Regions from separate parts of the Lysinibacillus sp. PWR01 genome, predicted to be linked through region 3. Evidence: riboswitches for the same ligand, from Rfam matches in the RefSeq annotation. Region 3 holds a riboswitch; each other region holds the start of a gene.
The links. A riboswitch is a leader RNA that binds a small molecule or an ion and turns the genes downstream of it on or off. The one in region 3 is predicted to bind lysine.
Positions count from the first base shown of each region.

Region 1: linked by a shared signal. The riboswitch ahead of ACEVFT_RS07410 (aspartate kinase) and the one ahead of ACEVFT_RS16120 (transporter substrate-binding domain-containing protein) in region 3 are both predicted to bind lysine.
Region 2: linked by a shared signal. The riboswitch ahead of ACEVFT_RS02365 (amino acid permease) and the one ahead of ACEVFT_RS16120 (transporter substrate-binding domain-containing protein) in region 3 are both predicted to bind lysine.

Region 1 covers NZ_JBHERJ010000046.1:27,858-31,143, reverse strand. The annotation lists gene ACEVFT_RS07415 (YslB family protein) at 1-243, shown strand, start outside; gene ACEVFT_RS07410 (aspartate kinase) at 337-1,563, opposite strand; lysine riboswitch at 1,698-1,876, opposite strand; gene uvrC (excinuclease ABC subunit UvrC) at 1,985-3,286, opposite strand, start outside.
Region 2 covers NZ_JBHERJ010000021.1:1,525-4,810, reverse strand. The annotation lists gene ACEVFT_RS02365 (amino acid permease) at 1-1,134, opposite strand, end outside; lysine riboswitch at 1,217-1,393, opposite strand; gene ACEVFT_RS02360 (CynX/NimT family MFS transporter) at 1,572-2,780, shown strand; gene ACEVFT_RS02355 (hypothetical protein) at 2,850-3,286, opposite strand, start outside.
Region 3 covers NZ_JBHERJ010000073.1:284,558-287,843, reverse strand. The annotation lists gene odhB (2-oxoglutarate dehydrogenase complex dihydrolipoyllysine-residue succinyltransferase) at 1-1,057, shown strand, start outside; lysine riboswitch at 1,399-1,585, shown strand; gene ACEVFT_RS16120 (transporter substrate-binding domain-containing protein) at 1,705-2,562, shown strand; gene ACEVFT_RS16115 (amino acid ABC transporter permease) at 2,733-3,286, shown strand, end outside.

The sequences.
Region 1 (3,286 bases), on a different contig from region 3:
TTAGAGCTTATGAAGGAATCAAAGGATGGACGCATTTTCCAGTTGACAAACGACCCTGAAATTCTGCAAATTAAACAACGTAGCTTTAAACTTGAAGCAGGATTTATAGCAGAGCAAATTCAACTAGCGAAAGGCTATCTTACAGAATGCTATAATGAAAAGCGAGAAAAGCAACAATACGTCATGTTTACAGTCAAATGGGACGTCAAAGAACGTATTATGAATACCATTCCCTCAGAGTAATAAAAAGGATTGTCTCCCCCTAACGGGATGACAATCCTTCTTTTTTCTTCCTTTAATTTCGGACAATTACATAAAATGCTGTTTCTTCTATTATTATATGTAAAGTGCTTGCTCTAAATTAAACTCATCATGCAGTGCATTAGCTGCTTGGATCATATCATCCTGTGGTACAACAACAGAAACTTTTATTTCAGAAGTACTCACCATTTTCACAGGGATATTTTCACGACGCAACCGATCAAACATACGAGCAGCAACACCTGGATTAGAGGCCATGCCTGAACCAATAATGGAAACTTTCGCTAACCCTATTTCGAAGTCTGCAAAACTAAATCCGAGTGATAATTTACTATCTTCTAGAACACGTAATGCTTCTGCAAATTCCTCTTTTAAAATGGAAAACGAAACAGTTGGTTTCAGCCCATCAATAATGGCTTGAACAATAATATCTACATTAATGCGGTTCTCAGCAAGAATAGTAAATATATCTGCTAATGAAGCATTAGAGAAAGCATCATACCCTACTGTTAAACGAATAATATCTGATTCAAAGGCCACGCCACGAACAACTAAGTTTTTTTCCATTTCCACTTCCTCCTTCAATAAAGTGCCTACTGACTCTACTAAACTTGAGCGTATGATAACAGGCATTTGAAATTTCTTTGCTAACTCCACCGCACGTGGATGTATGACATGAGATCCTAAATGAGATAATTCTAACATTTCATCATAGGAAATTTCCTGTAGCTTTTGGGCATGTGTCACATAACATGGATCTGCTGTATAAACACCGTCCACATTTGTATACATATCAGCTCGCTCCGCTTCCAATGCGATGGCAAGCGCTACAGCTGCCGTTTCAGCTCCACCTTTCCCAAACATGGTGATATTGTGATCTTCGTCAACCCCTTGTTCCCCAGCAATGACTACAATTTGCCCCTGTGCAAAGTGTTCTTCGATTCGACTAACATCAATATAGTCGATACGCGCATGCTGATACATACCATCCGTATGAATACCTGCCTGCCATCCAGTCAGAGACACAGCCTCATAGCCTGCTTCCTGTAAGGCAATGGCAAATAAAGCACTAGATAATTGAGAGCCTGTAGACAAAACTGCATCTAATTCTCGTTTTGACACATCGTCAGTTAGTTGATGTACCATCATTTTCATTTCTTTGGCAGTATGTCCCATTGCTGCAACAACTACCACTACATCAAATCCTCTGTCCTTTTCAGCAATCGCTTTCCGAGCTGCCTGTTGGATTTGTTCAGTAGAAGCTAATGCAGCTCCTCCAAACTTCATCACGATTTTAGCCATTTCTTTCGTTCTCCCTTCCAGTCCATGTATTTCACCTAATTACAGGAGACAAAACAGTTTCTAGAAAAACTAAAAGGCAGCCTCCACAAAACGTGAAAGCTGCCTATAACATGTACAATAATCGTAACTTGCCCATGTGTGATAGCTCTCCGAAACGTTTAGAATCGACAGTCTTACATTTCTTAAATGCAAAACCAGTACAGCAATGGAAACAACAACGCTGGACTTCGGCAAGCTCCCCTTTCACACAATATCTCTGGACTTGTCCATCCTCCATTGTGTTACTCTTGAATCTTGCACCTCTATCATCACCTTAAAGTGAATGTATTCAATTCATTAAGCCTTAGCGTAAATAAGCTAGTCACGCCAGTTAGCTCTCCATAACATTGAAAACAATGTTATTTACAACCATAGCACATGCCTATTCCTTTGACAATGATTCTTGCTGAAAATAGCTAAAAATTTGGCTTGCTAAATTAGCGGGCATCCCTGCCTTCTGTAAAGCTAGCTCGCTCGCCTCTCGAATTTTTTTGACTGATCCGAAATATTTAAGCAACTGTTGCTTACGTTTTGGTCCTACCCCTTCAATATGATCTAATACAGATTGAATGGCATGCTTCTCATGCTGTTGACGCAAGAAGGTAATAGCAAAGCGGTGGACTTCGTCTTGAATTCGTTGTAATAAATAAAAGCCATCACTTGTACGTTTTAAGGCAATCACCTCTGGCGGATCGCCAAACAATAGCTGAGATGTATTATGCTTGTCATCCTTGGCTAAACCAGCAATCGGTATGACAAGACCAAGCTCATCTTCTAGTACTTCACGGGCTACTTCCATTTGCCCCTTTCCACCATCAATTAACACTAAATCTGGTAATGGTAGACCTTCCTTTAAAACACGTATATAACGACGACGTATAACCTCCTGCATTGCACCGTAATCATCATGCTTGGCTGCTGTACGCGTTTTATATTTTCGGTATTCCTTTTTCGCAGGCTTTCCATCAATGAAAACAACCATGGCAGATACTGCATCTGTTCCATGCATATGACTATTATCAAAAGCCTCAATTCGTAAAGGTGCACTAATACCCATTGCTTCACCAAGTGCCTCACAAGCACCAATCGTACGTTCTTCCTGACGTTCTATCAGCTGGAATTTAGCTGCCACAGCAATTTCGGCATTTTTGGTTGCTAATTCAACCAGTTCCTTCTTTTGACCTCTTTTTGGTGTGAGAACTTTGATCTCTAATAATTCCGTTAAGATGGCTGCATCAATGGCTTGTGGAATAAAAATTTCTTTTGGCTTAATATGCTCTGGCTTTTCATAAAAGCGCCCAACAAATGTTAAAAATTCTTCCTCTGCATCCTGATAGATCGGGAAAATCGAGACATCACGCTCAATCAGTTTACCTTGGCGCACAAAGAAAACCTGAACACACATCCACCCTTTTTCAACGGCATAGCCAAATACATCGCGATTTGTTGTATCACTTGATACTATTTTTTGTTTCTGCATGACCGTATCAATATGCGCAATTTGATCTCGAAATTCCTTCGCTCGTTCAAATTCTAGGTTTTCAGCGGCTGCAAGCATTTTAACTTCAAGCTCTTTTTTGACTGCCTCCACACCACCATTGAGAAACTTCGTCATATCCTCAATCATCTCTTGATAAACCTGACCATCAATTTCCTTAACACAAGGTGCTAGGCATTGACCCAT
Region 2 (3,286 bases), on a different contig from region 3:
AGAGGCATTTAATAGCCAGATATAAACCACTCCATCACCAAAGAATGACGCTAAAAATGCTAAACAGCCTACAGCTAATGTTGCCATCAGTGCATAAATCGGAATACCTCGACGACTTAGCTTTGCGAAAAATTTAGGTGCATGTCCATCCACCGCTAATTGCCATAGCATACGAGAAGATGCATACAGGCCTGAATTTCCTGCTGACAGCATAGCCGTTAAAATAATGGCATTCATTAATGAAGCAGCAAAGGCAATACCTAGGCGGTCAAATACTAGTGTAAACGGTGATACTGCGATATCTTCTGATAATAAACGTTCATCTGTGAATGGAATCAGCATCCCAATTGCACCAATCGCTAAAATATAAAACAAAAGAATACGCCAAAATACAGATTTAACAGCCTTCGGAATATTTTTACCAGGATCATCTGTTTCACCAGCTGTAATTCCAAGTAATTCTGTCCCTTGGAATGAAAATCCAGCAGCTAGGAAAATACCAAATGTAGCAAGGAAGCCACCATGGAATGGCCCATCACTAATAAAGAAATTAGTGAAACCTACAGGAGCCTGCCCACCTAAAATACCAAAAATCATTAGTAAGCTAATGATAATAAAAACGATGACCGTTACTACCTTAATCATGGCAAACCAATATTCACTTTCACCATAACTTTTTACGGATAGTAAATTAAACGTCAGTACAACAGCAATAAATAATACTGTCCACAGTGCTGATGAGCTATCTGGGAACCAATATTTCATAATTAATGACACGGCAGCGATTTCTGCAGCAATTGTGATTGCCCAGTTATACCAATAGTTCCAGCCCAATGCAAATCCTAAAGCAGGATCTACAAATTTGGTTGCGTAGGTACTAAATGAACCTGATGATGGCATATACGCAGCCATTTCCCCTAAGCTCGTCATTAAAAAATACACCATAATACCGATTAAGGCATAGGCCAGCAATGCGCCTCCAGGTCCTGCCTGTGCAATAGCACCACCACTGGCTAAAAATAGCCCCGTACCGATTGTACCGCCTAAAGAAATCATTGTAATATGGCGGCTTTTTAATTCTTTTTTCAGCTTCGGTGCTTTATGACCAAGCTGATTTACTTTTATTTCACTCACGATATAGCTTCCTTCCTATTTATGAGGCAAAAAAATGCCATCACATATACACTGTGATGGCTACGTTAATCCTCAGTTTTTCCTACATGATAGCTCAACACGTTGTGCAAACGTGACAGTTCTGTTCCTTTCGGAGACAGCCCCAGCATGAGGTTTTCAAGTCCCCTCACACTTCGGCAATATTTCCTTTCAGCTAATTTCATCAATGCTTGTCATTTCAATTAGCATACTTATAAATATCGCGACCTCTACCTCAATACAAACATGAGGCATATAATTATTAAATTTATGATGTTTATTATACTAACATAAGACCATAGACATTTCAATATAACGGAAAATGTTCTGTATTTTATGAATCTTCTACTATTTTTAATAGTGTGATAAAGTGTTATAGTAGTTCAATTAGAATGGTTATGATTAGGGGGGATTTTATTTTGACTACAAATGATCATTCCGCTAGTTATCCTAGTAAAAAAATTAGCTGGAAAGGAACAACCTTACTTTTAGTTTTCGGAGTTATCTTTATAGCCTCTACATTACGAATGCCACTAACTGTTGTTGGGCCAATTATATCCTTTATCCGTGAAGATCTTGGGATATCTAATGTATTGGCAGGCTTTCTAACAACGATTCCATTGCTTGCTTTTGCTATTATATCTCCATTTACACCAGTTGTAGCACGCAAACTAGGGCTTGAGCTAACATTATTTTTATCAACTTTTCTATTGGCCTTTGGGATTGTTCTACGTTCACTTGGTACAACAGAGTTACTTCTATTAGGTACTGTGCTAATTGGCGTAGCCATTTCTTTTGGAAATGTACTTATTCCAGGATTATTAAAATTAAAATTTCCATACCATGTCGGTTTATTGATGGCCTTTTTCACCATGTCCATGAATTTAACTGCTGGTCTTGGTGCTGGTATTAGCTATCCTATAGCCAATTCATCGTTAGGCTGGCAAGGTGCGCTGTCCATTGCACTCGTACTCGTTCTCATTACAATCTTAATTTGGATACCTCAATTAAAATCAAATAAACCCGAACCAGTTACTACATCTAAAAAGACAGGTACACCTTTATGGAAATCACCTGTTACTTGGGCTGTCACAGGCGCAATGGGGTTACAGTCTTTATTATTCTACACGACTGCAGCTTGGATTCCCGAGATCTATATTGCCCAAGGGCTAGCTCCTGACAAGGCCGGTTGGATGTTTTCCATCATGCAATTCTCACAAGTACCAATGGCTTTAGCTGTGCCTATAATTGCAGGTAAAATGACTTCACAACGCCCCCTTGTATTGATGTTTACATCCTTCTATTTAGTAGGCTTTGTTGGTGTTGTCATGGAATGGACTAGTCTTGGTGTGCTGTGGATGGTCCTTCTAGGGTTAGCAGGAGGTTCTTCATTCGCCCTAGCAATGATGTTCTTCACTCTCCGCACTCGTACTGCATTTGAGGCAGCTGATTTATCAGGATTTGCACAATCTTTGGGTTATTTATTTGCCGCAATTGGTCCTATTCTTTTTGGCTACTTGCATGATTTCTTTGGTGGCTGGAATATTGCGGGATGGCTCTTTGTCGTTGTGGCAATATTACTCTTCTTTTGCTCAATGAGAGCCTCCAAGGATGAATATGTGCATTAATAAATAAAGCAGATGGTTCAGGTTCCCCATCTGCTTTATTTCTATATGGTGTATACGTTTACGCATTGTTTAATGGTCAGATTGCTGTAGTAATGTTAGCAATTCTGCAAGACATTCTTTTGCTTCATTACTATGAACTGTCATAGCAGAAAAAATAGGAATAGCCTCTTGTAGGAGTAAATAACTAAAATAATAATAGCCTACAAAAGCTTGCTGCCCATAGCCCTTTGGCGTTTCTTCCTCCCACTCCTGCTCATCATTGTCCTCATTTTCTGACCATAAATAGTTGGTATCTAATAGCTCCTGCATGGTTTCAACAGTATTGGCTGAGTCTAGATAATCCTTTGTAATAGCATGTGCCACAGCCAAATATAACTGTAATTCTTGTAAGGAGACATCCTCCGTATTTTTACTAGCTAGCTTTTTTAAAAGGAGCAGCAAAACCCAGGGTGTCACCTGCCATAGTGTACCTTGATGTTCAATTAACTCAGCTAGCTGTGGATATT
Region 3 (3,286 bases):
TGGTCAAGTTATCGCAGTAGTAGAAGCAGGCGAAGGCGCAGCAGCAGCTCCAGCGGCAGCACCAACTGAAGCAGCTCCAGCTCCAGCAGCGCCACAAGCAGCACCTGCACCAGTTGCAGCGGCTCCAGTAGTAGAAGAAACTTCTGGTGAGCGTGTAGTTGCATCGCCAGCAGCACGTCGTCTTGCACGTGAAAAAGGTATTGACCTTGCAGCGGTATCTCCAGTAGATCCACAAGGACGCGTACGTGTACAAGATGTAGCAGCACATGGTACAGCACCAGCTGTAGCACCAGTAGCAGCACCTACATCAGTAGCAACTTCAGGTGGCCCAGTAGTATTCACACCAGCGGCTAATTCTGACCGTGTAACAATTGAAAAAATGAGCCGTCGTCGTCAAACAATTGCAAAACGTTTATTAGAAGTGAAACAATCAACAGCAATGTTAACAACATTCAACGAAATTGACATGACAAACATCATGGCACTTCGTAAACGTAAACAAGAAGAGTTTGTGAAAGCAAACGACATCAAACTTGGTTTCATGTCATTCTTTACAAAAGCTGTTGTTGCAGCACTGAAAAAATACCCATACGTAAACGCTCAAATCTCTGGCGATGAAATTCATTTAAATAACTTCTTTGATATCGGTATTGCTGTATCAACTGAAGAAGGTTTAGTCGTACCAGTTGTACGCGATGCAAACAGCAAAAACTTCGCTGAAATCGAAAAAGATATCGCTAACTTAGCGACAAAAGCTCGTGATAAAAAATTAGGCCTAAATGACATGGCTGGTGGATCATTCACAATCACAAACGGTGGTGTATTCGGTTCATTAATGTCAACACCAATTATGAACGGTACGCAAGCTGGTATTTTAGGTATGCACTCAATTGTTAACCGTCCAGTTGGCGTAAATGGTGAAGTTCAAATCCGTCCAATGATGTATGTAGCACTTTCTTACGATCACCGTATCATCGATGGAAAAGATTCTGTAGGATTCTTAAAAACAGTTAAAGAATTAATCGAAAATCCTGAAGATTTATTATTAAATTCATAATGCCATTAAACCCTGCGAACAATGTTCAGCAGGGTTTTTTTGTGCATGACGAAAGGTTTTGACCGATTCTATTTTTGAAAGAGTACGAATGTTATATCGTTTAGAGGAGCCAAAAGAAATAAACACAACTTTTCTCACAGAGAGCATATACGCTCTAATAAAAATTTGTTGTAATTTTCGGAAATATCGATGAAAGCTCAACGATTTAAAATGGATAGGGAACGCACAATACCCTAATATTGTCATTAGTCAGAAAAATGTTAAAACTGTCTTGACGAACATATTAGTTTTATAGTAGTATCTAAATATCAATTAAATAAACAAACCTCACGAATATTTACCAGTGAGGTAGAGGCGCGGTATTTATTAGTTCATTGTAGAGTACAAGCAAGCGAAGACGCAATGAAGAAGGAAATATCGCCGAAGTATAAAAGGAGCTCGTACTTTTATACTGGGTCTGCAGTGAATAAGTGCAGGACTGTCCTAGTAAATGGATTTCCAGATTTACTAGGTTGTGCTATCTCGGAAACATGGAAATTATAGTGAGGATTTGGGCAACTGTCATAAAAGGTAAGACCTAAGTTCAATATACTTAGGTCTTTTTTAGTACAGTTGTCTTATTTTTTTACAGAAAAGGGGAGTTTTTCATGAAAAGAAAATGGTTGTTAGTAATGATCTCTATCATGACGGCAATTGTGCTAGCTGCATGTGGCACAAGTGACAAAAAAGAGGGCGGTTCAGGTGATGCTGGAGCTGACAAAGAAGAAGGCGGCGGTGAATTCCGAATTGGAATGGAGGCTGGCTACCCACCGTTCAACTGGACACAGCAAGACGATGCGAATGGCGCTGTGAAAATAGCGGATAATGCAGAGTATGCAGGCGGCTATGATGTACAAATGGCGAAGAAAATCGCTGAAGGTTTAGGCAAAGAGTTAGTCATTGTTAAAATGGAGTGGGACGGATTAGTGCCAGCGCTACAATCGAACAAAATTGATGCGATTATCGCAGGGATGTCACCAACAGAAGAACGTAAGAAAACAATTGATTTTACAGAAAACTATTACACTTCTGATTTTGTGATGGTTATTAAAAAAGGTAGCAAATATGAAGATGCAAAATCGATTCAAGATTTCTCAGGTGCTAAAATTACATCACAATTAAATACATCAAACTACACAGTGATTGATCAAATCAAAGGCGTAGAAAAACAAACGGCAATGGAAAGCTTCCCAGCAATGCGTGTGGCTTTAGAAGCAGGTAAAATTGATGGCTATGTAGCTGAACGTCCAGAGGGTATTTCTGCTGCTGCTGCCAACGATAAGTTCACATATGTAGCATTTGAAGAAGGTTTTGATACAGATCCATCAAATACTTCAATTGCTGTAGGCTTACGTAAGGACGACGCAAATCGTGAAAAAATCAATGAAGTCCTAAAAGGCATTTCGGAAGACGATCGTCAAGCGATTATGGAAGAAGCTATTTCGCAACAACCAGCAGCACAATAATGACAAGGCACGGGCTAGTTGCTAGTCCGTGCATGATCATTTCATCATTATCAAAATGAGAACCTCTCTACATAATGATAATGTCCTAGCGTGACAAAACATAGAATGGTAGAAAGAGCTAGGACACAAAAGAAATAAGCAAGCAAGATGACATTGTTAGGAGGAACATCATGAGTCTTGAATGGATACTTTCAATTATTGAAAACAACTGGCAAATGTTTTTACGAGGTGCGTATTATACGTTACTGATTTCGAGTATTAGTACAATTATTGGTGCATTTATCGGATTTTTCATCGGAATTATGCATACGATTCCAGTTCGTAAAAAAGGTGTGAAATTTTATAGCTTAAAGCTCATTAATTTTATACTGACATGCTATGTTGAATTTTTCCGTGGTACACCAATGATTGTACAGGCTATGGTTGTCTACTACGGATTAGATATCGCATTCGGTATCGATATGCACTTTATTACAGCAGGTATTTTAGTCGTTTCCCTCAATACAGGGGCATACATGGCAGAAATTGTTCGTGGCGGCATTGTATCGATTGATAATGGTCAATACGAGGCAGCATCAGCAATTGGTATGAATCACTTCCAAATTATGATTCACGTTGTCTTACCACAAGTAGCGCGTAACGTCTTACCAGCGACTGGTAACCAATTAATTATGAATATTAAAGATACAGCCGTTTTAAATGTCATTGGGGTAACGGAATTATT